DNA from 4 places in the Bacillus sp. iso_77 genome. Region 1 is predicted to be linked to each of the others. Evidence: riboswitches for the same ligand, from Rfam matches in the RefSeq annotation. Region 1 holds a riboswitch; each other region holds the start of a gene.

Evidence for each region. A riboswitch is a leader RNA that binds a small molecule or an ion and turns the genes downstream of it on or off. The one in region 1 is predicted to bind S-adenosylmethionine.
Region 2: it holds a riboswitch for S-adenosylmethionine, as region 1 does, so the genes downstream of both, mtnW (2,3-diketo-5-methylthiopentyl-1-phosphate enolase) here and AC0VYC_RS15215 (methionine ABC transporter ATP-binding protein) in region 1, are expected to answer to the same signal.
Region 3: it holds a riboswitch for S-adenosylmethionine, as region 1 does, so the genes downstream of both, AC0VYC_RS07525 (YezD family protein) here and AC0VYC_RS15215 (methionine ABC transporter ATP-binding protein) in region 1, are expected to answer to the same signal.
Region 4: it holds a riboswitch for S-adenosylmethionine, as region 1 does, so the genes downstream of both, AC0VYC_RS17945 (sugar ABC transporter substrate-binding protein) here and AC0VYC_RS15215 (methionine ABC transporter ATP-binding protein) in region 1, are expected to answer to the same signal.

Annotation. Positions count from the first base shown of each region.
Region 1 covers NZ_CM149683.1:2,932,531-2,940,499, forward strand. The annotation lists gene sufD (Fe-S cluster assembly protein SufD) at 1-613, opposite strand, end outside; gene sufC (Fe-S cluster assembly ATPase SufC) at 632-1,417, opposite strand; gene AC0VYC_RS15195 (YuzK family famiily protein) at 1,629-1,766, opposite strand; gene AC0VYC_RS15200 (carboxymuconolactone decarboxylase family protein) at 1,982-2,350, opposite strand; gene metQ (methionine ABC transporter substrate-binding lipoprotein MetQ) at 2,660-3,481, opposite strand; gene AC0VYC_RS15210 (methionine ABC transporter permease) at 3,496-4,164, opposite strand; gene AC0VYC_RS15215 (methionine ABC transporter ATP-binding protein) at 4,157-5,182, opposite strand; SAM riboswitch class I at 5,338-5,446, opposite strand; gene AC0VYC_RS15220 (SCP2 sterol-binding domain-containing protein) at 5,549-5,890, opposite strand; gene AC0VYC_RS15225 (thioredoxin family protein) at 6,011-6,313, opposite strand; gene AC0VYC_RS15230 (toprim domain-containing protein) at 6,325-6,669, opposite strand; gene AC0VYC_RS15235 (YusG family protein) at 6,797-7,033, opposite strand; gene gcvH (glycine cleavage system protein GcvH) at 7,078-7,461, opposite strand; gene AC0VYC_RS15245 (arsenate reductase family protein) at 7,528-7,884, opposite strand.
Region 2 covers NZ_CM149683.1:1,281,222-1,289,190, reverse strand. The annotation lists gene AC0VYC_RS06530 (ATP-binding protein) at 1-1,436, shown strand, start outside; gene AC0VYC_RS06525 (aspartyl-phosphate phosphatase Spo0E family protein) at 1,488-1,730, opposite strand; gene AC0VYC_RS06520 (1,2-dihydroxy-3-keto-5-methylthiopentene dioxygenase) at 2,032-2,562, opposite strand; gene AC0VYC_RS06515 (methylthioribulose 1-phosphate dehydratase) at 2,579-3,211, opposite strand; gene AC0VYC_RS06510 (2-hydroxy-3-keto-5-methylthiopentenyl-1-phosphate phosphatase) at 3,175-3,870, opposite strand; gene mtnW (2,3-diketo-5-methylthiopentyl-1-phosphate enolase) at 3,871-5,088, opposite strand; SAM riboswitch class I at 5,188-5,289, opposite strand; gene AC0VYC_RS06500 (pyridoxal phosphate-dependent aminotransferase) at 5,334-6,524, opposite strand; gene mtnK (S-methyl-5-thioribose kinase) at 6,931-7,969, shown strand, end outside.
Region 3 covers NZ_CM149683.1:1,479,217-1,487,185, reverse strand. The annotation lists gene AC0VYC_RS07555 (sirohydrochlorin chelatase) at 1-19, opposite strand, end outside; gene cobA (uroporphyrinogen-III C-methyltransferase) at 96-851, opposite strand; gene cysC (adenylyl-sulfate kinase) at 880-1,473, opposite strand; gene sat (sulfate adenylyltransferase) at 1,487-2,623, opposite strand; gene AC0VYC_RS07535 (inorganic phosphate transporter) at 2,681-3,745, opposite strand; gene AC0VYC_RS07530 (phosphoadenylyl-sulfate reductase) at 3,759-4,460, opposite strand; gene AC0VYC_RS07525 (YezD family protein) at 4,506-4,652, opposite strand; SAM riboswitch class I at 4,727-4,829, opposite strand; gene pyrE (orotate phosphoribosyltransferase) at 4,988-5,626, opposite strand; gene pyrF (orotidine-5'-phosphate decarboxylase) at 5,634-6,338, opposite strand; gene AC0VYC_RS07510 (dihydroorotate dehydrogenase) at 6,310-7,242, opposite strand; gene AC0VYC_RS07505 (dihydroorotate dehydrogenase electron transfer subunit) at 7,236-7,969, opposite strand, start outside.
Region 4 covers NZ_CM149683.1:3,478,911-3,486,879, forward strand. The annotation lists gene ywaC (GTP pyrophosphokinase YwaC) at 1-404, opposite strand, end outside; gene AC0VYC_RS17935 (ABC transporter permease) at 498-1,511, opposite strand; gene AC0VYC_RS17940 (sugar ABC transporter ATP-binding protein) at 1,508-3,004, opposite strand; gene AC0VYC_RS17945 (sugar ABC transporter substrate-binding protein) at 3,077-4,195, opposite strand; SAM riboswitch class I at 4,369-4,478, opposite strand; gene AC0VYC_RS17950 (right-handed parallel beta-helix repeat-containing protein) at 4,596-6,023, opposite strand; gene AC0VYC_RS17955 (branched-chain amino acid aminotransferase) at 6,383-7,474, shown strand; gene AC0VYC_RS17960 (hypothetical protein) at 7,799-7,969, opposite strand, start outside.

The DNA.
Region 1 (7,969 bases):
AGTTTTCTACATATGTCACAGCACTATGATCGTCTGCTACAACGATGACATGGTTGAACAACGTTGTTTCGTCATTTTCATGAAGATAAACGGCTTGAATTGGGGCGTCAAGCTCTACGTTTTTCGGTACATAGAGGAAAGCTCCGCCATTCACTAAAGCAGCATGTAGAGCTGTTAGTTTGTGCTCATCCACTTTCACTGCATCTGTCATGAAATATTTCTTTACTAAGTCTCCATGTTCGCGAATCGCTGTATGGATATCAGTGAAGATCACGCCTTTGTCTTTTGCTTCTGTAGAAAGAGACAAGTATGCTGGCGTTTGATCACGCTGAATGTAGACTGTCTTATCTGTGTCCTCTAAATCAATAAGAGACTTCACTTCTTCAGGAAGCTCTTCTAAAGATCCAAATGGCGCACTTTCGACTGTATGCTGTTTGAAATTGGTTAAATTCCATTTAGAAATATTCGTTTTGTCAGGCTTTGGCATTGGAAGGTCTTCTGCTTTTTCAAGAGCCTGTAAGCGAAGGGAACTCATCCATGCCGGTTCCTGATGCTTCTCGGAGAAGCTTTTGACATAATCTTGATCTACTGATAATTTCGTTTCTAATGTCATCAATAATCCTCCTAACGCTTACGCTTCTTGACCAACAGTTTCGTCTTCAATTCCTAACTCTTTTTTAATCCAGTCATAACCTTCTGCTTCTAGACGCTGCGCGAGTTCTGGTCCGCCAGATTTCACAATACGTCCTTGCATCATGACATGAACATGATCTGGTGTGATGTAGTTCAATAAACGCTGATAGTGAGTGATCATTAAGCAGCCGAAGCTTTCGCCGCGCATTTTATTAATTCCTTTAGAAACAACTTTCAGCGCATCGATATCAAGACCAGAATCGATTTCGTCAAGAATGGCGATTTTTGGTTCAATCATCATTAATTGAAGAATTTCGTTGCGTTTTTTCTCCCCGCCTGAGAAACCTTCGTTTAGGTAGCGTTGTGCCATATCTGGGTCCATTTCAAGGAATTCCATGTTTTCGTCCATTTTGCGGATGAATTTCATGAGAGAGATTTCATCGCCTTCTTCTCTGCGTGCGTTAATAGCCGAACGAAGGAAGTCTGCATTTGTCACACCACTAATTTCAGATGGATATTGCATTGCAAGGAAAAGACCCGCTTGAGCGCGCTCATCTACTTCCATTTCAAGAACATCTTCGCCATCAAGCAAGATGCTGCCTTTTGTCACTTCATACTTAGGGTGGCCCATGATAGCAGCAGATAAAGTAGATTTACCTGTTCCGTTTGGTCCCATTACTGCGTGGAATTCTCCACCTTTTATTTCTAGGTTTACACCTTTTAAGATTTCTTTCCCTTCAATCTCAACGTGCAAGTCCTTAATTGTTAATGTCGAAGCAGTCATATATCGATACCTCCAAAATAATCATTATTCTCAATTTATTCTCATTCTAATTTTATAACAAATTAAAAGTGAATACAACACATTCACGACAAGCGTGAGAGGATGCTCTCAAAATTCTAACAAAAAATACAGGTAGATAAAAGGATTTATGTCGAAAAGACAGTTTTCATAAAGAAAGGACGGGAAACTATTCTCCCCGTCCCTTAGCTATTTAATAGCCTTGTATATTCATTTTTGCGAGCTGCCTTTTCTCATCTCGATAGGACTGCTCTCGTTTATATTCCACTTTCATCCTTAAGTCATGGTCTCTTTCGTACTCTGCATAGCTCATGCCATGAGCTTTATGCATGGCCTTTTCCATCTCGGCGGTATAATCCAATCCCAGTGTACTATGGTCCGAACAAATAATAAACCATTCCCTTCTTTGAGTGTAGCTTCATTGTATCAAAGGCACGCTGCTTCACTCAAAAGGGATATAACACGCTATGCTGGCATATTTTCTCACACAACCGGCTGAGAACGACTCAACTCCCTGAGATGGATAAATACCATCTTATCCTTCCCTTAATGCGTCTGTCCTCCAAATTCATCGATACATTGCTGAACAACTGTGATACCTTGACTTAGCGCAGCACCGCCGCCAAACGCTGTCGCCACACTGACGACCTCCAGCAAATTCTCTTCTGTTGCGCCTTGATCGAGTGCTCCCTTTGTATGATAGATCATGCAATATTCATCCTGTGCATGAATGCTGATGCCGAGGGCAATCATTTGTTTTTCTTTTTGTGTTAATGAATCGCTCTGAAAGCACTGCTCCGTAAATTCATTGAATTTCTTGCCAAACACCGGCATTTTCTTCTGAAATTCACCCATTGCCGTTTTATAATCCGTCAGTGATTGCTGCATCGATCCGCTCATATGTTGTTCATTCATCTTCATTCCATCCCTTCAGGTCATTTGTTCGTTTTTATTATGAGCGAGATTTGAAAAAATACACAAAAAAACCTCGCTTTCATGAAAGCGAGGTTGCAGATGATTGACAAAGGGCTAAAATGATCTTTATTTTAGCCCTTTGTCTTCTTTTTTCAGCGTGATAGAAAACCTTTGCAGTCTAGGAAGGGCGAGTACCGGAGCAGAGCGAATTTGACATTCGTGAGCACCGGAGCGCAGACCTGACAACGAATGCGAGGGTTTGTCTACAAGTTGAAACCTCGCTTTGATGAAAACGAGGTTTACAAGTTGTTATTCAGATACAGGCAATACTGCACCATCATACTTTTTGTCGATGAATTCTTTGATTTTATCAGAGTGAAGAACTTCCATTAATACCTTGATCTTCTCTGATTTTTCGTCACCTTTGCGAACAGCGACGATGTTTGCATATGGGTTATTTTTCGTTTGCTCAAGTTCAATTGAATCTTTTTTCGGATTCAATTTATTTTGGATCGCATAGTTAACGTTGATAAATACTGCATCGCCTTCACTGTTTTCATAAGCTTTCGCTGTTAGTTCAGGAGCGATTTTTTTGAATTTTAGGTTCTTCGGGTTTTCTTTGATGTTTTTGACTGTTGCGTTGATTGTATCTACTTTTGGATCAAGCTTGATCACACCAGCATTTTGTAATAGGGCAAGCATACGTCCTTGCTCAGCTACGTTGTTTGTCATGATGATCGTGCCGCCGTTTGGAATATCTTTTACTGATTTGTATTTCTTAGAGTAGATACCGAAAGGCTCAAGGTGAACGGCACCAGCACTCACTAAGTTGTAATCTTTGTTTGATTTATTTTCTTCGTTTAAGTAAGGGATATGTTGGAAAAAGTTCGCATCCACTTCTTTTTCAGCTAATGCTTTGTTGTACATTTTATAATCGCTCAGTACTTTCACTTTTAGATCGTAGCCTTTTTCTTTTAGAAGTGGTTTTGCTTCTTCAAGAATCTCGGCATGTGGTGTTTTTGAAGCGGCAACCGTGATGGTTTTGTTATCGCTTGCGTTATTTGATGAACCGCACGCAGCTAAAATGCCTGCAAATGCTAGAAATAGTGCACTTAAAATCAATTTCTTCATGAATAATTCCTCCCTTAACGTTTATCAATTTTATTTGTAATCAAATCACCGATTATTTGAATGATAAAGACGATGATCAGAATAAACACAGTGGCTACAAGTGTGACATCTGTATTACCAGATTGGTATCCTTCCACATAAGCAAGGTCACCAAGTCCGCCTGCTCCAATTGCTCCTGCAATCGCAGTAGAGCCAATCAGAGCAATCGCTGTTACGGTAATACCTGAAATAAGGGCTGGCAATGATTCTGGCAGCAATACTTTGAAAATGATTGTTGACGTTTTCGCTCCCATAGATCGTGCTGCTTCAATGACTCCTTTGTCTACTTCACGCAGTGCAATTTCAACAAGACGTGCGTAGAAAGGAGCTGAGCCAATGACAAGGGCTGGTAATGCTGCATTTGGGCCTAATATCGTGCCCATAATTAGTTTAGTAAATCCTAATAATAGAATGATTAATATGATAAAGGGAATCGATCTGAAAATGTTGACGACTGCGCCGATAACAGCATTAATTGGTTTGTTTTCCCACAAACCGCCTTTACTTGTCAAAAAGAGCAGCAGCCCAAGGATGATGCCGATAGCAAAAGCAAACGCTAATGCAATGAGTGTCATATAGACCGTTTCACCCGTCGCGTTCCAAATAACCTCTAGATCAACGTTCGGAAACCATTTCTCAAACATGTGTCATCACCTCGATTTCAACCTGTTTGCTTTGGATATAGGCGATGGCTTTTTCAACTTCGTTCTCGTCTCCATTTATATGGATAAAGAGTGTTCCAAACGCGCCTTCCTGCGTTTGAGAAATCTTTCCTTGCAGGATGTTCACATCGACCTTGAAGGATCGAATGATTTCCGTGATCAGCGGCTGTTCGGCAGAATCTCCGATAAAGGACAACCGGACGACCTGACCTTCTTTTACTCTCTCTAGGACGTGCTCGATCGTTTCTTTTGCTTCTTCTGGTTCAGCAAGCTGTTTCACGAATCGTTTCGTCATTTCTTCTTTCGGCTGTCTGAAGACACGTAATACTTCGCCTTCTTCGACAATACGGCCATTCTCCATCACCGCCACACGGTGACAAATTTTGCGAATGACATGCATTTCATGTGTGATCAATACAATGGTGAGTCCTAGTCGTTTATTAATATCGGCTAAAAGCTCAAGGATGGAATCTGTTGTTTGTGGATCAAGAGCAGATGTCGCTTCGTCACATAGCAGAACTTTTGGGTCATTCGCTAATGCTCTCGCAATCCCTACACGCTGCTTTTGCCCGCCGCTGAGCTGAGAAGGATAGGCATTTTCTTTTCCTTCTAAACCGACCAATTTAATCAGTTCGTTTGCACGAGCTCTCCGTTTTGACGTTGGTACACCTGCGATCTCGAGCGGGAACATAATATTTTGTCTCACTGTTCTTGACCAGAGCAAGTTAAAGTGCTGGAAAATCATGCTGATTTCTTGTCTTGCTTTCCGAAGTTTCGTATTCGATACTTCATTGATTCGGTTGCCTGCCACTTCAACGATTCCTTCTGTTGGCATCTCCAGACCGTTTAATAGGCGAATCAGGGAACTTTTCCCTGCGCCGCTATACCCGATAATTCCGAATATTTCACCTTTATCGATATCCAAGTTGACGTCTTTCACGGCATCAACATTTCCGCTTTTTGAATGATACGTTTTTGATACATTCTGTAAATGGATCACAGTCTGTTCACCTGCTTTCTTGCTGAATCTATAGGTTGCCATCACATACGTTCATTTATTCTTCCGACTGTTATGACGCTAGCCTGACGTAAGGTCAGTAAAAAAGACCTAACTGCAACGCAAGCAGAAAGGCCTTTTATATCAAATACGCCTTTCTCTCATCTTTCAAAGCATTGCGGCTTTGAGTGAATTGGCACCAATTTCAGCTATGCTGACGGTTGCCGGGTTTCATAGGGCACGTCCCTCCACCTCTCTTAATAAGAGAAAATATGTTGTTTTATGTGATGTTCATGTTTTTACTAACGTAGAATATCATGCTATCTGAGATATGTCAACGCTGTAAATCGCTAATTTCCAAGTAAACGACTACGTTATCATTTTTCGAAAAAAACCGTTCGTCAGCCAAAGTACTGCTTCTAGTCGAAGAAGTGCTCGAAATGAGCCTTTCACTTTCACTTGTCCTCTGCTGATCAGCTGCTGTAAGGACATGTCTCCATCTAATAATTGCAAAATCTCTTTTCGCTCACCATAAAAGATGAGATCCGATAACTCAATTGCAGGTAGTTTCTTCACTTCACCACGTTCATCCACAATCAATGTACAAGAGTCCGTTTCCGCCTCAAATGTAATCTTCAAGGATGATGATGAGAGCAACGGCTTTAACAATAATCGCTGCCCTGCACTTCCATGGGCTTTCACATTTTCCACATGTATAACCTCCCTGTCATTTGGTTATACATAACATTTCTCTACAAACATCGGCTTGTCCTTTATAAATAGCTCGACAAATTTTCAAATGAATTGCTTGAAATATGACAAAAAACCGCTTTATTTAGCGGTTTCAATCATTTCGTGAAGATATGGAACGGAGTGAAAGGCATAGCCTTTTTGCACGATTTCACCCTTTTTAAACAGGAGAAAGCAAGGGACACTTTCGATCTCAAATGCTTTCGCAAAACTTGGCGAGTAATTTAAGTTATTCTCATAAAAAGGAACTTCCGGCTGCATGGCATCAACCACTGCCAGCATCTTCTTTGCCAGCTGGCATGTTCCGCAAAATGGTGTATATAAGTACAAAAGAAATAAATCGTCCTCTATCTCCTTGAATTCATGCTCTTCTATCTCTTTCATATACGTCACCCTTATAAATATTTCGAATGAACATCAATGTTTGCAGCTAATAGAATAGATGCAATGTGGGCTGACGGTGAAGCGGCCACTTCGCGGTACGTTCTGTCGACAAAAAGATGCAGTGCTTCAGGGAATTCTTTTCGAAATTGCTTCCGCAGTTTGTCGCCAGCATCGTCACTGTCTGCTAATATGTAAACGTCTTTCCCGAATAAATCGTCCACAAGCTGATCCAGCTTCGATGTACTGATCGTGCCATTGGTGCAAATGATGGTAACAGGTTCACTTATGACTTCTTTTAGCTTCTGTTTATCTGATTTACCTTCTACAATGATGACCTTTTCTATCTCGACATTCATCACGATCACCCGGCCCTTTTGACGTTGATTCACTTCTTCCTTAGATTACAATCTTTCATTCAGGTTGTAAAGATTGGGCAATTGATCAACAAAAAGGCTGCAGCACTCACTGCAGCCTTATCTGTGATCAGCACCAGCCATTTTCATCGTCACAGTCTACATATTTTTCAGTCCCATGGGTCAATGTATCTGACAGACGATAAAAACGGTTTTGATCATAGGAATAACCTGATTTTAATTCATATTGATTTTCACTAATCATCGTGCCAATCTCTTCGTTTTGATGGTAAAGCACCATGCCGCTCTCTTTGAATCGTCCAGTGACATGCTCTGTTATATCCACCTGTTCTTTTTGAAAAGACAAATTGGACACCCCCCATAAAGGTAGAGTGTCCAATTTCACATGAATTAGTCTTCTTTTGTCATTTCTTCATATTGCTCAGCTGTCATTAAGTTCTCGATTTCAGATGCATCCGCTGGCTCTACTACGATCATCCAAGCTTTTTCGTATGGAGAGTCGTTGACGAACTCTGGGCTGTCATCAAGCTCATCGTTTACTTCAACGATTGTGCCGTTAATCGGTGCGTATAGTTCAGAAACTGTTTTGACTGATTCTACACTTCCGAAAGGCTCGTCCGCTGTAATTTTGTCTCCTACTTCAGGAAGCTCAACGAACACGATATCGCCTAGCTCAGATTGAGCAAAATGCGTAATACCGATACGCACCTTATCTCCTTCTACTTTGACCCATTCGTGTTCTTCTGAATAACGTAAATCTTTTGGTGTGCTCATTTCATACCCCTCCAGTCTTTTCTTACAATCTATATTGAAGATACCACAATCTGAATGAAAGTTACATCATTTCCAGACGCTTTTAAATGTATCTTCATTAAATCCAACTGTCACTCGTTTGCCGTCTGTTGTAATTGGACGCTTGATTAGCATTCCGTTAGACGCAAGTAATTCAAGCTGCTCGTCCTCTGACATTGCAGGAAGTTTATCTTTCAGCTGCAGCTCTCTGTATTTCTGACCGCTCGTATTAAAAAATTTCTTCAGCTCTAAACCGCTTTTTTCGTAAAGGGCTTTTAATGTTTCTTTATCAGGCGTCTCTTCGACGATATGTATGCTGTTGATGTCTTTATTGTGTTCTTCCAGCCATTTCTTTGCTTTTCGGCATGTACCGCAAGATGGGTATTCGTAAAAATCTAAAGCCACCATTTTCACCTCCTGCAAATAGTGACAACATTTTATCACAAAACATATGAAAAACCTAAATGTATGCTTACAAAAAGGTGCGACA
Region 2 (7,969 bases), 1.7 Mb from region 1:
CCCTCATCATTAGTTATTTTATCTACGAAAAAGAAACTGAGAAAATTGATGTAAAAAACAAACAAACCGCTACACTTATGTTAAATATTCACAAAAACCAAATGAATTATTTAATCAGTGAAACAGAAGCAAGATTAACTTCCCTTGCCATGGGATTTGACCAGCCGCTTGAAGCGAAAAGAGTACAAAACATCCTAGAGAAAATCTATAAACAAGAACCTCGTTTTTCAGGCCTGTATCTCCTAGACCAAAAAGGAAATGTCACAGCCAGCACCACACCATTAAAGGAAAAAATCAACCTGTCATTTAGAGATTACTTTAAACGTATTCAAGTCACAAAACAGACCGTCATTACAGATAACTATGTAAGCCGCATTACTAAGCAGCGGATTCTCTCCATTTGTGTCCCTGTTTTGAATGAGAACGACGAAGTCACGGATGTGCTAGTCGCTGCGATTCAAATTGATTATTTAAGAAATATTATGAATGTATTAAACCCAGAGCTTCATTTTAAGATGCTGAATCAAAATGGAGACGTTGTGTTTACAAGTGGTCCACAGCCAGCATCTGAAAGTGATAGCACCGTGTCTACATATTTAGATGAAAACAGCTGGAAGCTGGAGGTTTTTCCGCAGCGTGCGACAACAAGTGAAGTACTGTCTGTGATGCTGTTTCCTTTATCCAGTGCATTTATTCTCTTAAATATCTTATTCACACTCGTCCAATATATCATTTTAAGACGACAAACCCAGCAGGAACGCCACCAAAATGAAGCACAAAAGCTTGAACTCATTGGAACACTTGCGGCAAGTACAGCGCATGAAATTCGCAATCCATTAACAGGCATTAGCGGGTTTATTCAACTTTTGCAAAAGAAGTATCGTTCAGAAGAGGATCAGCTTTATTTTTCTGTCATCGAGGAAGAAATTAAACGGATTAACCAAATCGTCAGTGAGTTTCTTGTGCTAGGAAAACCAACGGCTGAAAAGTGGCAAAATAATTCTGTGAAGGAAATTGTGAGTGAGATCATGCCAATTGTATTTTCTGAGGCGAACCTTTATAATGTCGAGGTTGATTTGCAAATCAATACCATTCAAGATGTTGGCGTGTATTGCACGAAGGATCACATTAAACAAGTGGTATTGAATGTAGCGAAAAACTCGTTAGAAGCGATGCCAAATGGCGGTCATTTGAAGATTGTCATTGAGGCTGAAAAAGAACAGGTCATCATAAAAGTGAAAGATACAGGTGAAGGTATACCAGAAGAGATGCTGAAACATATCTTCCTCCCTTTTATTACGTCGAAGGAAAAAGGAACAGGTCTTGGGCTTGTTGTGTGTAAACGAATCATTTCGATGTATGGGGGGACAATCGATATCGAGAGCGAAGTGAACAAAGGAACAACCGTAATCATCATGCTCCCTTCTGCACACTAATAGCTGAAGCATTCATCCGGTTTTGCTAATGGCAAGACCGGTTTTTTGATGTCAATAAGAAGGACGATTGACAGAAAGGAGACTCATTTGTGATACAAGATCATGAAAGGAAGCAACAGATTGTTGTTCATGAAAAAGAAGATACTGATACTCATTCATCAGGTTGTCCAGTTCTTGACTATATTTAATTGTCGTCTCACCTGTATAGCCTTCTACTTGAGCAGCTTCTACCATTTGTCTTCTCTTTTCATCAATTGACATTAATAACTGTTCTTTCCGTACATAAATATTCATGATCTCAGCTCCCGCTATGAATTCGTCTGTCTACGCTCTAAATGATCCGACACCAAAATTATACTTTATTTGTAAATTAAATTAAATATGCTTATTTTATTTAATTTTTTACAGCCTAAAGACCTTTTACCCAATGAATTCTGGGGGTAAACTTCAAAATTGGACAGGACTGACACATTGATTAAACAGAATTTTATCCTATGCAGAAGACCAAAATCAACTATTTTCTCTCTCATTTTATGTCTATTTTCCTAAAAAAAAGCTGATCTTCCGCCTCATGCGAAATGATCAGCTCCCACTATTAAACCGTTTCTTCTTCGTAAATTGGCACCCAGCCCTCAGTTGTGACAAATATGCGAACTGCGACGACTTGACGATCTTCTTGAAGTGTAAAGTAGTGACGAATATTCGGGGGCACAGAAATTAAATCACCTGGATTCAGTCTCACATCAAAAAAGACGCCGTCTTTGCCTTGAATGGCAAAGATTCCATGACCGCTCACGATAAATCTGACTTCATCATCCGTATGATGATGCTCACGTTTAAAGTTTTGAAGCAGTTCATCCAGGTTAGGGGTCGCATCTGATAATGAAATCACATCCTGCGCTTTGTATCCTCTTCGCTCGGAAATACTCTTTATTTCCTCTTGAAACACAGTTAAAATTTCTTCCTTTTCATCATCTGTTAAATCGTACTTTTCTGATAACTGTTTTGGTAGTTTTTCAATATCCCAATGTTCATAAATGACCCCTTGCTGTTCTAAATACGCCTGGACCTCTTGTTCGTTCTCAAGTAACGTGTTCTCTTCATTATGAATGTAAATGGTCGCCATGTGTTTTTCCTCCTTTTTATTTAACAAGCTGCTTTTGATAAAGCGCTACTTTCAAATGATAGGTAAATAAAAATTCATAAGCCTCTAAGACTCGTTTGGCTTCAAATGCGGTTTTCCCCCAAACGGTGATGCCATGATTACGAATGAGTACAGCACCAGCATCGTCCGTCAGGTGCACTGCAAATTGCTCTGCAAGGTGCGGAATATGGGCTGGGTTTTCAATAATAGGAACAGCAACTTCTGCATCCTCTTCCCAATAACCAAGCGCTTTAATGATTTCGTTGCCTTTAAAACGAACTTCTCCTTTATCGCCATACAGCTCAGAAATGACATTGTTATCGATCGTGTGGACGTGAAGACAACATCCTGCTTTCGTCCGCTCATAAACGTATGTGTGAAGCAGTGTTTCAGCTGATGGCCTGAGCGGCTGATTCGGATGAACCGGCTGACCTGCTGCATCAACAAGAACAAAATCTTCATCGGTTTCTTTTCGTTTATCTTTGCCGCTTGCCGTCACCAAAAACGTGATGGGATCATCCGACACTTTTATCGATAAATTGCCGCTTGTTCCGTAAAACCAGTCTCTTTGTGCCAATTCACGTTTGACGTCTGCTAGTTCCTTCCAGTGTTTACTCTTCTCGTCTGCCATTCCTTCACTTCCTTTATTTGATCAAATTGCGCTTTTAGATCAACAAATGTTTCATACTCTTTATGTACGAGCCCTAGCTCTTTACATTCGTTCAGTAAATAATCACGCGCAAACGTGAGATCCGCATGTTTCGCTGCCTCAATATCAGTCACTGAATCACCTATCATGATAATAAAATCATCTTCCTGCGTCAGTTCTCGAATAATGGAAGGCTTGCAGCAGCCACAGCCATTTTGGCATTCTGAATCACAGGCATGCGGCCATTCAATTTGAATATGGTCTTCTTTAAATGATGCATGGTTACAATAAATATTCTCTTGTTCGACAATCCCTTCAAGGATAGGATAGACAAAAAAGTCCATACCGCCGCTGAGTACATAGAAAGGAATGTCTGCTTTTTTGACATCATCGACAAACTGTTCAAATCCTTCACGAATCTCTGTATCCTCTAAAATAAATGACCGAATGGCTTCTTTCTGATCACTCGTCAGTAACTGAAACATCTGCCCGACGCCTTCTTGGATCGTGATCTCTTTTGCTAGAACACCATCCTTCCATTTCGTCCATTCTTTCGGAGCAAACTGTTTCATGATGCGAATGATATTATCATTTTTCGTAATCGTACCATCAAAATCACAACATACAATTGGTTTTTTCATTTATTCTGCTACCCTTCCCCAAAGATCAAGTGCTGCTTGTAAGTCTTGACAAGTTGATGCTTTTTCTTCGATAGACTCTTTTTTGACCACCGCATCAATGATCGAACGAAAGGCTTTCCCTCCTCCAATTGCTCCCCGCGGATGTCCGTGAATTCCCCCGCCTGCATTAATGACATGATCAAGTCCAAAATCTTTGATTAAGATCGGCACCATTCCCGGGTGAATGCCTGCTGAAGGGACAGGAAATGTTTGTTGAACTGTATCCTCTTTCACACATGCTTCGAAAATGCCAATGGCATCTTTTTTCGGAAGGGCGACTGATCCATAAGGAGAGGGAAAAAGACTTAAATCAGCACCAGCATATCGATTTAATTTGCCTAAAAGAAGAGAATGCGAGAATCCATAGTCTGGAGATGATGTCATTGCACCGCTCACTGCCGGATGTGCCATGATCGGCAATGGGATCTCTGGATCTTCAGCCAAGCTTTGCATGACATCAAGTCCATACGCAAAAACGTTGAATAAAAGCGCATCAGCCCCGAGTTCGGCTGCCTTTCTTGCTCGATCTTTCAAATCAAAAGTTCTACCAGTTAAATTAACAGCATAAAGCGTGCGATGTCCTGTCTCTTCATATGTTTCTTTTAATATCTTTTTTCCTTCCTTGATTCGATCTTCAAAAGGGGCTAATGGGCTTTCAAATAAAATCTCATCATCTTTGATGAAGTCTACTCCACCTAAAGCCTGTAAGCGGAGCTGTTCTTTTAAATCCTCCATATCACGACCGATCACGCCTTTAAATATACTCATCAATAGCGGCCGATCAAACACGCCTACTTTCTTTCGTATCCCCTCAATGCCAAATACCGGTCCTGGCAGACAGCTTTTAAACCTTTCCGAAAATTCGATATCGACGAGCTTTACTTTCCCATCCAGTGAAAGCTTTCCAAAAATCGTCGTCAACACCGCTGGTATATCAGCTGAAAAGTTCGCCTCAGGATAAGCAATGGTCACCTCTGTTTGATACAGACTACCATTTGCGGGAGACTGTTCTTTTACGCTCACCACACGGCCTTTATGTTTTTTCAGCTGCTCCTTTTTGAGCTGCGGCAAGTCCGTCCATGACCCGACCGTTAACCCAAGTGCGATCTGCTCTGCTTTTCGGTCTATTTGTTCATCCTCTAGATGTGTTAGTACGTATGTTGCCAGTAGTTCACTCACTAGGAATCCCCTTTCGATTGCGTCCTGTATATGGTCAATAAAAAAACCTCTTTAAGTGCTTGATCAGCGCGTTAAAGAGGTTTCGTCTCATTCATCCGAATCTTATCTCTCAGCGCTTGCTGCAAGAATTAGCACCGTGCTTCATGGAAGTCGGTTGCCGGGCTTCATTGGGCTAGTCCCTCTGCCTACTCTTGATAAGAATATTCAATTTTCTTAAATATTGCCTGAATTATCGCACCATTTTTTTACGTTGTCAATGGCTTTTTTTCAAATAACTGCAAGGCAGCGATACGATCAGCGGCTTCCTTTAGCCGCTCCTCACTTGTTAAAAGTCCGACTCTGACGTAGCCTTCACCGTGAGCACCAAAGCCATTCCCGGGTGCAACAACAACATGTGCTTTTTCTAATAATACATCAGAAAAAGTTTCCGATGTATACCCTTCAGGCACCTTTAACCAAGCAAAAAACGAGCCCTTTGGCGCACTGACGTCCCAGCCAATCTCTTTGCATGCAGCAATCCAAGTGTTTCGTCTTTTTTCGTACCGATCATTTTGTACTTGTACGCACGTTTGATCGCTTAAAAGTGCTTCTGCTGCTGCATCTTGAGTTGCTTTAAACAGTGACACAAACAGGTGATCCTGATAAAGCTCAATGGCTTCGATAACAGAGGCATTCCCTGCTGCAAAACCGACTCTCCAACCAGCCATATTATACGTTTTGGACAATGTATAGATTTCAATACCTGTCTCTTTTGCTCCGTCTATTTGCAGGAAACTAAGGGGCTTTTCGCCGTCAAATCCTATGCCGCCATATGCAAAATCATGGACTACACACATCTTATTTTCATTCGCAAACGCAACAGTATCTTCAAAAAATGTCCGGGTTGCAGTCGCACCAGTCGGATTATTTGGGTAATTTAAGTACATCAATTTTGCTTGATTCTTATCCTGCTCTGACAATTTGTGGTAGTCAGGTAAAAAATCATTTTGTTCAAGAAGAGGCATTGTGACCATGCGAGCTCCGGCAAGCACAGCGCCTGACCAGTAATCAGGATAGCCCGGATCTGGAACAAGCAGCGTATCACCTGGATTCAGTAAACATTGCGGCAATTCGACTAGTCCCGCTTTCCCTCCAAATAAGATGGCAATCTCTGTCTTTGGGTCAAGCGTGACGCCATATTCTCTTTCATAAAAAGCAGCTGCAGCTTTTTTTAGTTTCGCTGTCCCGCGGAATGAGGAGTATTGATGATTTTCAGGTTTTGCTACCGCTTCCTGCATCGCTTTCACAATATGTGGAGGAGTGGGCTGATCAGGATTTCCTTGACCTAAATTAATCACATCTGCCCCTTCCTGCACTTTTTTCTGTACTTTTTGTACAAGCGACGCAAAAAATTGTTTCGGTAAATGTTTCAATACATCCGATTGCTGGAATTCCATTTTTTCACCTTCTATTCAAGTTACGTGACAATACAATCACTGTAATGGATTGTTTTATGAATTGTAAAGCAATTTTGAAAAAAGATTGACATGTGAACTGCAGCTCTGATAATATCTAGAATTAAGAAATGCAAGCAGACATGAAACAATTACATATTGATTTCTCTTATCGAGAGTTGGGCGAGGGATTTGGCCTTTTGACCCCAACAGCAACCGACCGTTAATACCACTGTGAAGTGGGGCGCAGCAAGTACAGCGCCAAGACAATTCATTGTCTTATAGGGCACGGTGCTAATTCCATCAGACGTATGTGCTGAGAGATAAGAGAGGCTTCGAGCATACACGCCATCAAGCCTCTTTCTCTCAGGAGAAAGAGGCTTTTTTATATGATTTGGAGGGGAAACAATTGGTTACACTTACGGCATCATATGAAGAATTAACAGAAAGTTCGGCAGTTGCACTTGCCATTAGACTTGGCTTGATTCAGGAGAGCAGTCATTTGACATGTACTGAAATCGGTGACGGAAATTTAAATTACGTCTTTCATATTTATGATCACAAACAAGCAAAAGGACTGATTATCAAGCAGGCCCTTCCTTACGCAAAGGTCGTTGGAGAAAGCTGGCCGCTGACATTAGATCGTGCAAGAATTGAAAGTGCAGCACTCATCAAGCAGTCAGAGTATGCACCTCATCTTGTACCAGCCGTCTATTATTCGGATACAGCTCTTGCAGTGACGGCAATGGAGGATCTATCACACCTTGAAATCGTCAGAAAAGGGCTAATTGCCGGAAAACATTATCCGTATTTATCAGATCATGTCGGAGAATTTTTAGGCAAAACACTATTTTACACGTCTGACTTTGCCACAAATCCCAAAATCAAAAAACAATTCGTGAAGCAGTTTACGAACCCTGATCTTTGTGACATTACAGAAAAACTCGTTTTCACAGATCCTTTCTTTGACAGCGAAACGAATGACTTCGAAGAGGAATTAAGAGAAGAGGCACAAGCACTATGGGCTGATCTTGAACTGCAAGCAAAAGCAGCCGAATTGAAACGGATCTTCTTAACCTCTGCTGAAACACTGGTACATGGAGATCTTCATACAGGCAGTATTTTTGCAAACGAAACGGAAACGAAAATCATTGATCCAGAGTTCGCTTTTTACGGTCCTTTCGGATTCGATATCGGTCACTTTATTGCCAATCTGTTCATAAATGCTTTATCTCATGAGAATGAGCAGGATCAGCAGCACCTGTTTGATCATGTCGTCAATGTGTGGGCAACATTCAAAGAAGTGTTCACAAAAGCATGGAAAGAAGACAGTATTGAAGCGTTTAGTGTATCGGACAGCTTTTTAGAAACAACCTTTGACCGTATTTTAAAAGAAGCCACCGGCTTTGCTGGCTGTGAGCTTGTTCGCCGAACCATCGGTCTTGCGC
Region 3 (7,969 bases), 1.5 Mb from region 1:
AAAGGACAGCTTGTTTCATTTGACTCCTCCTTGCGACCTTAGTTTTATTCAGACGAAAAGACACGATGTCTACACGTGTCTTTTCACCTTTGTTCTCATTTCTCAATCAGTGCTGGTTCAAACCAGTTCAACTTTTGATGAAAGTGAACAACATCTCCTACCACGATTAAACTTGGGTGCTCGATCCCTTCTTTTTCAACCGTTTCAGATAGTGTCGCCACCGTGCAGCAAGTCGTCTTTTGCCTTGTGGTCGTTCCCCAGTGAATAAACGCAGCTGGGGTTTCAGGATTCCGCCCATTTTTCAAAAGCAGCCGCTGGACTCTTTCCACGTTTTTGACGCCCATGTAAATGACAAGGGTATCTATCCCCGTCGCCAGCGCTTCCCACTTTTCTTCAAAATGTTCATCCTTTTGATAATGCCCTGTCACAAACGCAACATTTGAGCTGAATTCTCGGTGCGTGACTGGAATGCCTGCATAAGCAGCGGCTGCAATGCCAGAAGTAATCCCTGGGACAACTTCATACGGAATACCATGCTCAGCTAAGCATTCGATTTCTTCACCGCCACGGCCAAATACAAAGGGATCACCGCCTTTTAGACGAACGACTATGTTCCCTTCCTTCGCATGAGCAACAAGTGCTTCATTAATCGCTTCCTGTCTCATCGTATGATGATTCGGCAGTTTGCCGCAATAGATCAACTCCGCCTCCGGTTTGGCATGGGCAAGAATCTCTTGATTGACAAGACGATCATATAAAATGACATCTGCCTGCTGTATTGCCTTATGGGCCTTTAGCGTAATTAAGTCTGGGTCACCCGGTCCGGCACCAACAATGTATACTTTCCCCATCTTGCTTTCTCCCCCTGCCATCAGGCGATTATTTCGTTTTATCCTTTACATAATCAACAAGGCGCTGTTTTGACTCCTCGCGTGATAATTCACCTGTATCTAGGACGAGCTCAGGCGCAGCTGGCTCTTCGTATGGTGAATCGATTCCCGTGAAAAATGGAATTTCGCCGTTTCTTGCTTTTTTATATAATCCCTTTGGATCACGCTCTTCACACACGTTCAGATCACATTTCACAAACACTTCGTGAAATTCTCCGTCTTCGACTAACTGTCTTACGATTTGGCGGTCTTCTTGAAATGGTGAAATAAAAGCAGTAATGACAATCGTTCCTTGCTCAACAAATAATTTCGCCACTTCACCGATGCGCCGAATGTTCTCTTTTCTGTCGTCATCTGAAAAGCCTAAGTCTTTATTGAGTCCATGGCGTACGTTATCGCCATCAAGGACTGTCACTTGGTACCCCTGTTCAAACAGCTCTCGAGCCGCTGCGTTGGCGATCGTCGATTTACCTGAACCGCTTAGACCTGTCAGCCAAATGATCCCGCTTGTATGGTTGTTTTTCTGTTGATATTCTTTTTTAGTAATAGATGAATCATGCCACACGATATGTTCGTTGCTCATGTCATACCCTCCTTTAAGATACCGTCGTTTTTAATCCTTCGATTAATGTTTCAATGACTTCTTTTCGGCTGAACGTGCTCGGTGGTAATTCACCATTTCTCAGCATCGTTCTGACCTTTGTACCTGAGAGAATGACATGTTCGCTTTTATCATGTGGGCATGTTTTTGGTGTTGCCATGGCTTCACATGTATTGCAGTAAAAGCTGTGCTCAAATTTTAATGGTGTGATCCCAATTTCTTCGCTTGTAAATTGTTCAAATAGCTCCTGCGCTTCGTATGTGCCGTAATAATCACCAACACCTGCATGATCTCTGCCGACAATAAAATGTGTACAGCCATAATTTTTACGCACAAGCGCATGAAAAATCGCTTCCTTTGGTCCAGCATAACGCATGGCAGCAGGAAAAACACCTAAAAAGACGCGGTCTTTCGGGTAATAACCGTTCAGTAACACTTGATAGCTTTTCATTCTTACATCTGCTGGAATATCATCAGATTTTGTTTCACCAACAAGTGGATTTAGAAATAGACCATCCACTGTTTCCAGTGCTGTCTTTTGAATGTATTCATGCGCACGATGGACTGGGTTTCTCGTTTGGAAACCAACAATGGTTTTCCAGCCGTTTTCTTTAAAATGTTTTCTTGTTTCTTCTGGCTCATACGTAAATTGCGGGAAAGGTTTTTCACTGCGTTTCGTCAGTGTAATTTTACCACCAATATACGTATCACCGCGTTCAAATAATTTTTTCACGCCTGGGTGATTGCGGTCATCTGTTTTATACACATTCACTGCTTCTTTTTCCTTATCAGGTGTGTATTGATCTTCCACCTCAATGACCCCGTATACTGTTCCATTATACGATAGACGAACAATGTCACCTTGATTGATCTCCGCTGCTTTTTCCTTTGTGACAGGCAAAGTAATCGGAAGAGACCAAACGACACCACTTGCTAGTCGCATACTGCTGACAACTGCTTCATAATCAGCTTTCGTTAAAAACCCTTCAATTGGACTATACCCGCCAATGGCGATGAGTTCAAGGTCTGCAAAAGAGATGGCATCCAGCTCAATTTCTTTCGCAGCTGTGCTTAGATCAAATTCTTCATTTACTCGATTAATTAATACGCCACCATGTGGTGTTAAACTCATTTGTTCATCTTCCTCTCAATGTTCATATTTATTAGATGTTAATAGTCGGATTTATATTTAAATCCCGCCGCCCTGTTCATGAATCGAGCTGCTCTCATTTTTAACTGCCTTCATAAGACTCAGTGCACCTAGTGAAGCAAGCAGTACACTCATCATGATAAAGATAGAGTAATAGTCTCCTTTTAAGAAAAGGCTTACCAACAAATAAGATAGACTAAGTGATAAGAAAGGTGACACAACCCATACCTTCAGCATTTTTTTCACAACATGTTTATGAAAAATGTTCGGTCCACCCTTTGCCATACCAAGCCCAATAATGGACGAGGAGGTAATTTGAGTAAGGGGAACAGGGAGTCCGAATATAGAGCTGACGATGACAAGTCCTGCACCGGTGCTCGATAATAGAATGCCTTCACCCGTTTGATAGCGTGTAATTTTCTTTCCGTTTGTTTCTAGTACCCTTCTTCCTAGAAGCAGCGCCCCAATGGCCACAAAGATTCCGCCGTAAAGGGTTCCTTGCCCGACTGATAAAACACCTGATGCGACAAGCGGGCCGACCGCATTGGCGACATTGTTCATGCCGGCTGAAAATGCTTCTAAAAACCCACTGATAATCAAAACAACAGATAAGATCAATGTACCTTTTTTGGATAATGTCCGTTTAGGGAACAATCTGATGATTTTGACAACAGCAAAGGTAAAAACAAAGGCAACAATCGGAATAATCACCCAAAAAGAGACAATGACTAAGATCGATTTCACATACAGCACTTTATATGCGGCTGCCACACCGACCACAGCTCCTACTGTGACCTCACTTGTGGATAAAGGAATGGCCAAGAGGTTCGCTATGAAAAGTGATAATGCGGCCGAGCCAATGATGATACACACAATTTCAAGTGTGATGACAGATTCAGGCATAATCCCGGAGCTGATCGTTTTGACGACCTCGCCGCCGCCAATCACTGAACCTGCTAATATTCCAACTGCACAAACGCTGAGCGCGTATATTGGCTTTTTGATCGCACCTGAACCATATGCGATGCCCATCGAAGCGGCTGCTCCGCTTGCGCCAATATTTAAAGCAAAGAATAAGCTAAATAAAATTGCGGCGATTTCCATACATTATGCTCCCTTACTCATGTAATCCGCACTCAGTCTTTGCTGTCCCTGACCATCTTCCAGAACGCAAATCATCAGCAGTAAATGCCGGCTGTGTACAAGGTGCACACCCGATGCTTGGATATCCTTGGTCATGCAGCGGATTATAAGTAAGATCCTCTCTAGACGCATATCTCCATATGTCCTTCCACGTCCAGTGGATGAGCGGACATACTTTGACTGATTGGAATTTTTCATCCTTATTTAAGAAGTTCGTACCTGCTCGTTTAGGCGACTGCTCTCTTCTTAAACCAGACAGCCATGCCGGATAGCCAGATAGTGCCTCTTGCAATGGAATGACCTTTCTCATATGACAGCAGCTTTGAGGATTCGTTTCCCATAATTTATCACCATGCTGCTCATTCTGCTCTTCCACCGTCAGCTCAGGTGTTTTCAGCACGATGTCTAAACCAGGATATCTTTCCTTAACTGCATCAATGGTGTCGTATGTTTCCTTGAAATGCAGACCTGTATCTAAAAAGACAATTCTTGCATCTTTTTTTACTTTCGCAATAAGATCGATCAGGACAATGCCCTCAATGCCAAAACTGCATGCATAAACGAGCTGATCACCATAGTGGCCGTACGCCCATTTCAGCACAGATAGGGCCCCTTTATACAAATCGTCCTCTTGAAATGTAATGGACGGCTCTTGCCAATTTTCATAAGTTAACATTGTTTCTCCCCTTCCGGAGTACTGCTTCTATTGCTATTCTCCGCACTACTTTAATCTGATTTTTTCATTTTTTTCCACTTGAATCACTTGACCGTCCTGAACGATCAACGTAATTGAACCGAATTTCATATCCCCAATCAGCTCTTGCATATGCTTCACTAAGTCCTCATCCTGGTTTTGTTTCAGTTCCATCTCCTCTTCCTCCTCACCGTTAAAATAAAAAAACTTTCTTTCAGTCCGAAAGAAAGATGAGGAAGCTCACGATTTCCTTATCTTTCAAAATAGAATCATTTTGCAGGAAGTAGCACCTTGCAAATCGCAGGTTGCCGGGCTTCATCGGGCCAGTCCCTCCACCTCTCTGGATAAGAGTTTTAATTTGTATTAAATATTAACACAATTCAAACAAAAGTCAACCCGACTTTATTGATAGGATTAGTTTTTATTTAAATTTGAGTCTATTTTACTATTTTTAACCAAATAAAAAGCTGTGCAGTGCAGCACAGCTTTTTTAAAACAAGACAAGCTTTTTAGACCGTTTCTTCCATCCAAGATTCAGACGAAGGATCCTGTCTCCAGCGTTTTAGTTTATTCATAGCAGAAGGCTCAATTGCTTTTAGCTCAAGTGCCACTTCTGTCAGTGTGTCATAGTCTGTCAGCGTGACATAGGGAATGTTTTTCTCTTGAAAAGCCGCAGCTGCTTTTGGCAGTCCATAAGTGAAGATCGCAACAACTCCGAGTACGTCACAGCCTTCTTCTTCTAGCGCAGCCACAACTTCAAGAACGCTGCCTCCAGTTGAGATGAGGTCTTCTACGACAACCACCTTTTGTCCAGGTGATACGGCTCCTTCAATTTGATTTCCTTTTCCGTGTGCTTTTGGTTTACTTCTTACATAACACATCGGTACATTCAGACGATCAGCTGCTAATGCCGCATGAGGAATGCCAGCTGTAGCTGTACCTGCGACAACTTCCGCTCCTTCAAAATGAGTGAGAATCAAGTCTTTTAAACCTTCCGCAATGTCCCCTCTGACCTCAGGATAAGACAAGGTGAGGCGATTGTCACAGTAAATCGGTGATTTGATACCGCTCGCCCATGTAAATGGTTCGTCTGGTTTTAAAGAGACAGCTTTGATTTGTAATAAATGCTTCGCGATTTTCGTTTTCATCCGGCAGTCACTCCCACTCTTTCAAAATTTGTTGATAAGCTTCCACTGGGTTTGTGGCTTTTGTGATCGATCTTCCCACAACAATCTGTGAAACACCCTGTTCTTTGGCAAAGGCAGGTGTCGCCACACGCTTTTGGTCATCCGTTTGATCATTTGGTAAGCGAATTCCTGGTGTCACAGTGAGAAAGGAAGGAGAGATTTGTTCATGAAGCTGTTTTGATTCATGAACAGAGCACACCACACCATCAAGTCCACTTTCATATGCCAATTGTCCATAATGAAGCACAGCCTCTTGCAATGGGCGGTCAATTAGTAATTCTTTTTTCATCATATCTTCTGACGTGCTTGTCAGCTGGGTCACTGCAATAATGCCTGGGCGATTTTGCCCGGCAGGGGTTCCGCTTTCAAGCCCCTCTATGGCCGCCTGCATCATTCTTTTCCCGCCGGCTGCATGCACATTCACCAAATCAACACCAAGTGCAGCAAGCCTGTTCATCGCTTTTTGCACAGTTGTTGGAATGTCATGAAGCTTCAGATCAAGGAAAATACGGCAATTTTTTTCTTTCAGTGCATCAATAATGGCAGGACCTTCTTGGTAAAACAGCTCCATGCCGACCTTTACGAATAATGGAGTGCCTTCAAAACGATCTATAAAGGCGTGCGCCTCCTGTCCTGACGGAAAATCAAGCGCGATGATGGGCAAGTGCTTCATGTTTCCAGCTCCTTCCGATGCATTCCTCTACAGATGAATACCCATAAGCCGCTAACACATTCGGCAGTTCATCAATGATTTCCGGGCAAATAAATGGGTTCACAAAATTGGCTGTCCCAACAGCTACCGCACTTGCGCCAGCTAGTAAAAATTCAAGTACATCTTCAGCGCTTTGCACCCCGCCCATTCCAATAATCGGAATAGAAACGGCCTGACTGACCTCATGCACCATTCGGATGGCAACAGGTTTTACAGCAGGACCTGATAATCCGCCTGTTTTATTGGCAAGAATGGGTTTGCCTGTTTTTAAATCTAAACGCATCCCAATCAAGGTATTGATCATGGTGAGTCCATCCGCTCCAGCCGATTCAATCGCTTTAGCAATCTCAACGATATTGGCTACATTAGGTGACAGTTTCACATAAACAGGAACGGAGGAAACTTCCTTAACAGCTTTTGTCAATGTAGCCGCCATTTCTGGATCGGTCCCAAAGGCAATTCCGCCTGTTTTCACATTCGGACACGAGATATTCAGTTCAAGGGCGTGAACATTGCTTGCTTGACTAATTTGCTTTGCTACTTCAACATAATCATCAACTTGTGATCCAGCAACATTGGCAATAATAGGGGTATCGAACTGCTCAAGCCAAGGTAATTCATGTTCAAGCACGCCTTTTAGACCTGGATTTTGGAGACCAATCGCATTCAGCATACCGGCTCCTGTCTCAGCTACCCTCGGTGTCGGGTTGCCAAATCTCGGTTCAAGGGTCGTGGCTTTAATCATGATGCCACCCAGCAAGGAAAGGTCATATAATGATGCGAATTCTTTTCCAAATCCAAAACAGCCTGATGCAGGAATGATTGGATTTTTTAAAGATAAGCCGGGTAATTCGATGTTTAGCATGATAGCGCCACCTCCTCCGCTTTAAAAACAGGTCCATCCAGACAAACTTTAACGTACGGTTTCTCGTGCTGATCGGTATGACAGACACAAGCAAAGCATGCACCGATTCCGCAGCCCATTCGTTCTTCCATTGAAATATAGACAGGCTTATCGGGATAAGAGTCTTTTAGTGCTTTTAACATAGGTGTCGGTCCACAGGAAAGCAAGACATCAAAGTCCAGCTCATTCTCTTCAATGACATTTGTCACGAAACCTTTCGAACCATATGTCCCATCAACGGTTGCGATAAACGTATCTCCGAGTGCTTGAAACTTCTCCTCATAAAATACATCCTTTTTCGATTGAAAACCGAGAACATGTTTTACGATGACGCCTTTTTTCGTTAACCGCTTAGACAGTTCATATAGCGGAGGCACACCGATTCCTCCACCGACTAATAATGCGGTCTGTCCGGCCTGAACGACTGAAGGGTCATAGCCGTTTCCAAGCGGTCCTAACACATCGACTGACTCTCCCGCACGCTTTTGGGAAAGGAGCTTTGTGCCCTCTCCCTCTGCGCGGTAAATGATGGTTGCTTCTTGCTTTTCGGCATGAATGTTGGCAATACTGATCGGTCTTCTCAGCAGCGGTGTCATGGATTCACTGACCTTTATATGAAGAAACTGTCCAGCTGTTTGAAAGGATTCAACAAGATCACCCTTTAATGTCATTTCGTAAATATGATCAG
Region 4 (7,969 bases), 550 kb from region 1:
TGAAGACTTCGATAGCCATTTTGTTTCGGATGCTGAATGTAATCCTTCACTTCAAGGATCTTTAAATCCTCTCTTTGCCTCAGAACATCAATAATGTTATAGATATCTTGAATAAACGAACAGATGATACGGACACCAGCGATATCATGTATGTACTCCTTAGCACATTGTGTGGTGATGTCACATCCTTTTCTCGCGAGTTTATTCACGATGCTTTCAAAGGATTTGATCCGTGATTTAGTATGCTCTATTGGGTTGTGTCCATGGATTAAATTATATTCCTGACTAATAATCGAAAACTTTGTATCCATTTCATCTAATGCAAATTTATATACTAATAATTCATTTTTCCAGTCTTCCATGACACTTTTCAAATCTTCTACATGAGTTGCTGACATATTCATTCTTTTTGTCATCTCCTTTTGGCAAACAGCTGTTACACTGCTTTCCGTTTACTAGACGGAGAGAGGACACAAATGGTTTTAAAAAAATACATCTTAGCCACGCTGTTTGTAATAAGTCAGCGCGAGTGCCAGTGCAAGCACAGATCCTTTCACGATATCCATTGCATAATACGGGACAGACATCATCACAAGTCCATTTTGCAAAATACCGATGAGTACCGCACCAATAAACGTACCGAATGCGTTTGGTTTACCTGCTCCCATGACTGAAAACCCAATAAAAGCAGCAGCTACCCCATCCATTAAATATGGCGTTCCTGCGTTAATTTCTGCTGTCATCACCCTTGATGCCAGCACGATACCACCGATCGCCGCAAATAAGGCAGACAACAAATATGCTGCGATTTTGTATTTGTTCACATGAATACCAGATAATCGAGCGGCTTCTTTATTTCCACCGATAATATACATCAATCGCCCATGCTTTGTGTAAGTCATAAAAACATGGGCAAAAAGCACAATTGCCGCCATAATCAAAATGATATAGGGGACCTGCCCAATCTTGCTGAAAAAGGCAGGGATGGTGCCAGTTGAAAAAGTGCCATCAGGCAGCACCATATTTTCAGAAATGGTCGCACCTTTCGTATAGGTTTGTGCCAGCCCTTGAATGATAAACATCATGGCTAGTGTCATGAGCATATCTGGGATCTTCATTTTGACAATCATCCAAGCATTCAGCAAACCGACAATAAGAGAAGCCGCCAGCGCAGAAAGGATCGCAATGAGTGGGTTTTGCGAGAACCATACAAACATGGAGATCACAATTGCATTTGATAACGTAGCAACTGAGCCTACAGATAAATCAAAGCCATTCACTGCTAGGGAGATCGTCAGCCCTACCGCAATGATGGTTACAATCGAGATCGATCGTAAAATATTGATGATATTTCCTGACTGTAAAAATGCCGGATTGGCTGCTGCAAAGACAACAATCAATACGACAATCGTTAAGATGGTGCCATATTGATAAAAGAAATCAAACAGATGAAAGGATGGCCGCTGTTTCTTGATTTGTTGAACTGGGGCTGAAACTTGTCGTTCACTCATGATTGTCCTCCTGTTGAATGATATAAAAGCTCTTCTTCAGTCATTGGTGCCGTCATTTCCCGGGCAATGCTGCCATCATATAAGACGTATACTCGGTCGGCAATTCCTGCAATTTCTGAAAGCTCACTTGAAGCATAAATAACCGCTTTTCCTCTTGCAGCTAGTTCTGCAATGAGGGAGAAAATGTCCTTTTTTGCTCCAACGTCTACACCTTTGGTTGGTTCATCAAAGAGATAGACATCCGCCTCAGCCAACAGCCATTTTCCAATCGCAATCTTTTGTTGATTTCCACCGGATAGATGCTTCACCTTCGCTTCAAGAGAAGGTGTCTTGACGCCAAGCCGCTTGACGATTCCATCTGCTGCCTTCCGTTCCTTAGAACGATGTAAGAAGCTGAACGGCCGTGTAAACGAACGTAGACTTGCAGCTGTTACGTTCCATCCAACAGTTTCTTCTGTTAGAATCCCTTCTTTTCTCCGTTCCTCAGGCACAAGGGCAATACCCGCTCTCACAGCGTGATGAGGCGACTTGATATGAATGGTTTGACCATGCAGCTGCACAGTGCCTGATTTTTTTTCTGAGGCGCCGAATAGGGCTTTGCACAATTCTGTTTTACCAGCACCGACTAGTCCTGCAATCCCGAGAATTTCTCCTTTTTTCACATGAAGATGAATGTTGTTTAATTTATGTTGGTCATGCAACTCTTTCACATCAAGCACAATCGGTGCATCCTCAAGCGTTGTACGAGATGGGAATTGATCCTCTAATGGCGCGCCAAGCATTTCTTCAATGACCTGCTTTGGATCTGTTTCTTTAATGAGGTGCGCCGCCACATCAGTTCCATTCTTCATCACAGTCAGTTCATCACAGATGTTGAAAATCTCCGGCATGCGATGCGAGATAAAAATGATGCCTGTGCCGTTCTTTTTCAATTGATGAATCATTGAGAATAACTTGCTTGTTTCTGCATGACTAAGTGGAGCGGTTGGTTCATCTAAAATTAAAATGCTGCATTTGATCGACACAGCCTTGGCAATGAGCACCATTTGTTTTTCTGCCAGTGTCAAATCACTCACAAGACGCTTCGTTGAGATGTCAATGTCCATCTCTTGTAACAGCTGTGCTGCCTTGCGGTGAATCTCTTTCCAACAGACGAATGGTTTTTTCTCCATTTCATGAATCATCATATTTTCGCCAACACTTAAATAAGGCACGAGAGCTGTATCCACTTCTTGATGGACGGTCTGCACACCGTATGAGGCCGCATCCTTCGGTGTATGAATGGTCGCCGCCTCGCCATTGATGTGGATGGTTCCTTCAAAATGTGAATGAGCACCAGAGAGAACTTTCATTAACGTTGACTTCCCAGCGCCGTTCGCCCCAATCAGGGCATGGACTGTGCCTTTTTTTAATGTGAAATTTGCTTGATCTAACGCTTTGACTCCTGGGAATTCAATCGAAATGTTTTTCATATGAACAAGCGGCGTTGTCATAGGTGTCCTCCTTCTCTCCTGATCGTCAATTGAAAAACGAAACACCCTCTATGAAAAGAGAGTGCACGTTGTTTATTTTGCATAATGCTTCTTCAAGGTCTTCATCCAGTCTTCTTCAAAAGCAGTCGATGATCCGAATCCTTTTACTTCATCTGCAAGATTGACCATATTGATGGCCTTTCCTGCATCCTGAAGCTGCTTTTGTGAAATGAGAGAGGCCTCAAGGTCATAGGAAGATGGCGTTTTCTCGCCAGCTAGTTTCTTCGCAAGAATCCTTACGTCGATTGCGCCAATGAGCTTCGGATCGACAGCGGCAGTGTACTTCCAAGGGCTGTCTTTCGCAGTCATTTCTTGCAGATCGGCATTAGACACATCAATACCGTATATTTTCACTTCGGTTCTTCCTGCTTCTTTTAAAGCTCTTGCGGCACCAATCGCAAATGCATCCCACGTGGCAAAAATCGCATCCAGTTTACCCTTTGGATATTTATTTAGCATAGCCGCAACCGCATTTTGTGTTTGAACTGATGTATCAGAGGCCGCAACGCCAAATCGGTCAAGTTCCTTGATTCCTGTATGCTGTTTGAGCGTTTCTTGGTACACCTTGTTTCGTCTCACCATTGGAGGGAATCCGTCTACCCAAAGATACGCAATATTTGCTTTCCCTTTAAAATCAGCCACGAGTGCATCTAATGATTTTTTCGCTAATTGCTCGTCATCTTGAGACGTCACTGTGACCCCTTTGATGTCCTTCAGCTTCGGATTTGAATCAAACGCCACAACTGGAATGCCTTTCGCTGTGATCTTCTTCACATCAGCGACTGTCGCCTCATCATCCCCATGAGAGATGATAAAGCCATCATAGTTTTCTTCTAGTGCTTGAGAAATGGCATCATGAAACTTCGCCGTATCACCATTTGCCGTGTAGACATCTACTGTAAAGCCTAGCGCTTCACCTTCTGCCTTCGTTCCTGCTAAAAACTGAGCAGTATGATCGTCCCCGCCAATTTTACGGATGACTTTAATTTTTGCTCCCTGTCCTTTTGCAAATCGCTTCGGGACATTGTCAAAGGAGACCTTTTCGTTTGCACTAGCCTTTGAGCCTGCGCTTGATCCCGTACCGCAACCAGATAATAGCACGGTCAGGACCGTCAATAATACAAGAGATGATGTCCAATATTTACGTTTCATTGCTGTTCCTCCTCAAGTTGTTTTATTTTTCACATCGGAAAACTAGGTAAAGAAGTGGAAATATGCCTGTGAACCCAGTCTTTTGATTCTAAAAAAAGAGATCAAAAAAAGCCTCTCTTGATAAAGAGAGGCTTGATCACCGTTGCATGAAACATGTATCGGGAAGTCTTCCTCTCTTATCTGTCAAAGCTGTAACAGCTTTGCAGGAATTAGCACCAATTTCTTAAATAGAAACGGTTGCTGGGCGTCATAGGGCCAGTCCCTCTGCCTCTCTTGATAAGAGATCCGTTATGAAATTTGTTTTAGTTGAAATGTCTTCTTTACTTTAATGTGATGTCTCATCAATGTCAATGACTTTTTTGAAAATTTCTAAAATGATCATTTGCACCGAATGCCTTGTTTAACTGCCGATGATTTTCTTAGCAGGTGATGATGCCTTAAGACGGAAATCATATTTTTTCTCATTCACAAATTGGGGATTGAGGTGTGCTGATCCTTTATCTTGACCGCTTTTCGAGCGATACGTTTTGTAGCCTTCCAGCCATTTCCCGCGCCATACCCACTGTGAGGCTTTTGCACCTTTGCGGTCATCGTAGACATTCTTTTGGAATGTATTCTTCTTGTTCACTTCGTAAAGATTCACGACTAAGTAATGCGAAGCACTGGCTGTCATGATATTATTCGTGATTCGATTGTTCACCGATTGATATTGCATGAGCAATTGACCGCCTTCTAAGCCGGCTGTGTCATTTTTGTACAAAATGTTATGGGAGATGGTCGTGTTTGTGGTTCCGCCCCGCTTCTTGTCATAGCCGCCGATGGAGATGCCTGTATAACGATTTAAATATACTTGATTGTGCTCAATGCGAATGCGTTCGGCCATCTTCCCTTTATGTTCACTTGTGACCTCAATCCCAAGGTCATTATGATGGCTGATGTTATGATCAATCACGATGTCTTTCCCGCCATCCACATAGATTCCTCCTGCGGAGATGTCCTTGCCGTACGCTGGATTCCCAACACTCGTAATCTCATAAACTTTGTTTCTAGATACGACACCATTTCGCACTTGATCATACTTTTTAGAAGGTGCGACATTCTCAAAACCAATTAAATCAATCCCGATATTGTCCGTATGCCGGACTGTATTATGTGTCACGCGGAATTTTTTCACGTTTCCGTTTAGCACAAGGGCTTCACTAAAACCTAGCTTTAACTTTTCCACAGTGTTTCCTTTGATTTCGATGTCTTCAATGGCTGCAGGTGCTTTCGTTCCATAGACCGCAATGCCATGAGCATTCCCATTTTGATGTGTCGTCTGAATGTCGTACACACGGTTGTTAAGCAGTTTGACGCCTTTGCCGCTTCCTGTGATGAATATACCGATGGGTGTCACATCTTCTTTATTCGTTTTAATATGACCGACTGTCAAACCTTTCAGGGTGATATAGCTTTTTTGATCAAGCTTCACGAGACCTCCGTCTGCTTGATTTCCTTTAAGAGATGCTCCGCTAATGACAGGCTTCTCTTTTCCATACGCTTGAAAAACAACTGGTGCTTTCTTTGTTCCAGAATGGCGGACAATCAATCTCTCTTTGTATGTACCGCCTCTCATATAAACTGTTGTCCCAGCTTTCGCGATACTTGCCGCTTTTTTCAGCGTACGGAAAGGCTTTTGCTTTGTCCCTGGATGTTTGTCGTTCCCATTTGCTGCGACGTAATAGGCAGTACCTTGCTTCGCACCAGCCTCCTCCGTCATCGCTTGACAGCCAAAACTAATGGCGGTCATCAATAAAATCAATAAGGCGCCTGATATCATTCGTTTCATCTCGTTGTTTGCTCCCTTCCACTCTCTTCTACCTTTATCGGTTAAAAAAAAGAGGATTAAAATATGGCAATGCCCCTTGCAATGTACTAGTCAAAAGGTGTATGGTTGAAAGAATATCTTACAGGAAAACAAATCGCTTTTAAATTGTCAGATTAATCAGTTAATAATGAAATTGGATTTTATTTCTAAGGGGAAACTTCAGTAAAACCACGACAGAGAGGAGGAAAGCGCTTTAACAGATTTTTCTTGTCTGAATTCCAGAAAACCTATTGCTAATATTTTGTGAAGGTATAGAATAGAATCATAATTATTTCATATTATTAGAATTTTCAAATAATCAAACAGCAAGGAGATTTACGATGCCAAAACAACCCATCCGCGTTGAACTTAGTTCAACAAAAAAACCAAAACCTCAATCTGATCAACTTGAATTCGGAAAAATCTTCACAGACCACATGTTTGTGATGGATTATTCAATTGATAAAGGCTGGTATGATCCGAGAATTATTCCTTATCAGGCGATTCCAATGGATCCAGCTTCTATGGTTTATCATTATGGCCAATCTGTTTTTGAAGGCTTGAAGGCGTATGTGTCTGAGGATCAAAAGATTCTCTTATTCCGTCCCGAAAAAAATATGGAACGCTTAAACAGATCAAATGATCGCCTATGTATCCCGCAAATTGATACAGAAACGGTTTTAGAAGGCTTAAATGAACTCATTCGCATTGATAAGGATTGGGTACCTGATGCAGAGGGCACTTCTTTGTATATTCGTCCATTCATTATTTCTACTGAGCCCTATTTAGGTGTTGCACCGTCAAGCACCTATAAGCTGATCATCATTTTATCTCCAGTAGGTTCTTATTATAAAGAAGGCATTCATCCGGTCAAAATTGCGGTGGAAAACGAATTTGTCCGCGCTGTTAAAGGCGGAACAGGAAATGCCAAAACAGCTGGAAACTATGCATCAAGCCTGAAAGCACAGCAAGTTGCTGAAACGAAAGGATTTTCACAAGTCCTGTGGCTTGATGGCATCGAGAAAAAGTATATTGAAGAAGTCGGTAGTATGAATATCTTCTTTAAAATCAACGGAGAAATCGTGACGCCTGAACTGAACGGCAGCATTTTAGAAGGGATCACACGGAATTCTGTGCTTGAGCTGTTAAAGCATTGGGAAATCCCTGTGACAGAACGTAAAATTTCAATTGATGAGTTAATCGAAGCACATCAGTCAGGTGAACTTGAAGAAATCTTCGGGACAGGAACGGCAGCCGTCATTTCTCCTGTCGGTGAATTAATTTATCACGATCAGCCATACGTCATTCAAAATGGTCAAACAGGCGAAGTATCGAAGAAATTGTACGAAGCGATTACTGGAATCCAAAAAGGAACTCAGCCAGATATCTTCGGCTGGACAGTAGAAGTCGATTCGGTTGTCAAACAGGCATAAGCAAGCGAAAGAACCTTTCATTTGATGAAGGGTTCTTTTTTTGTTTCTTTATCTCCTTCGCTACCTCATAATGGAAAATATGGATCTATTCCACGCTTAAGGAGTGATGATATGTTTTTTACTTATTTACTAGCGTTCTTTGGGATTTGCATCGGATCGATCATCATCGCTACAGGTTTCGATGATTCACCGTTCTTCACCCGTTTTTTATTTAAGTTTCTCGGAATTTCTATCCTTGTTCTTTCCATTACTTTTGTAAAAGTGAGGCGAAAGAGGTTACGCAATAAAAAGGCGAAAAAGACTTAGATGTCAGTCAGCCTCTCATCAAATCGTGCACCAAAACAAGACCGATATCCCCACAATGACCCCTGCATATATCCACTGTTTCCCTTTGATACTCCGCTTTCTCTCGATCAGTAAAAAGATCTCTGGTAAAAAGACGATGATGATTTCTAGGATAAAAACAAGATGATAAACTGGCGGAATCGGCTGGAA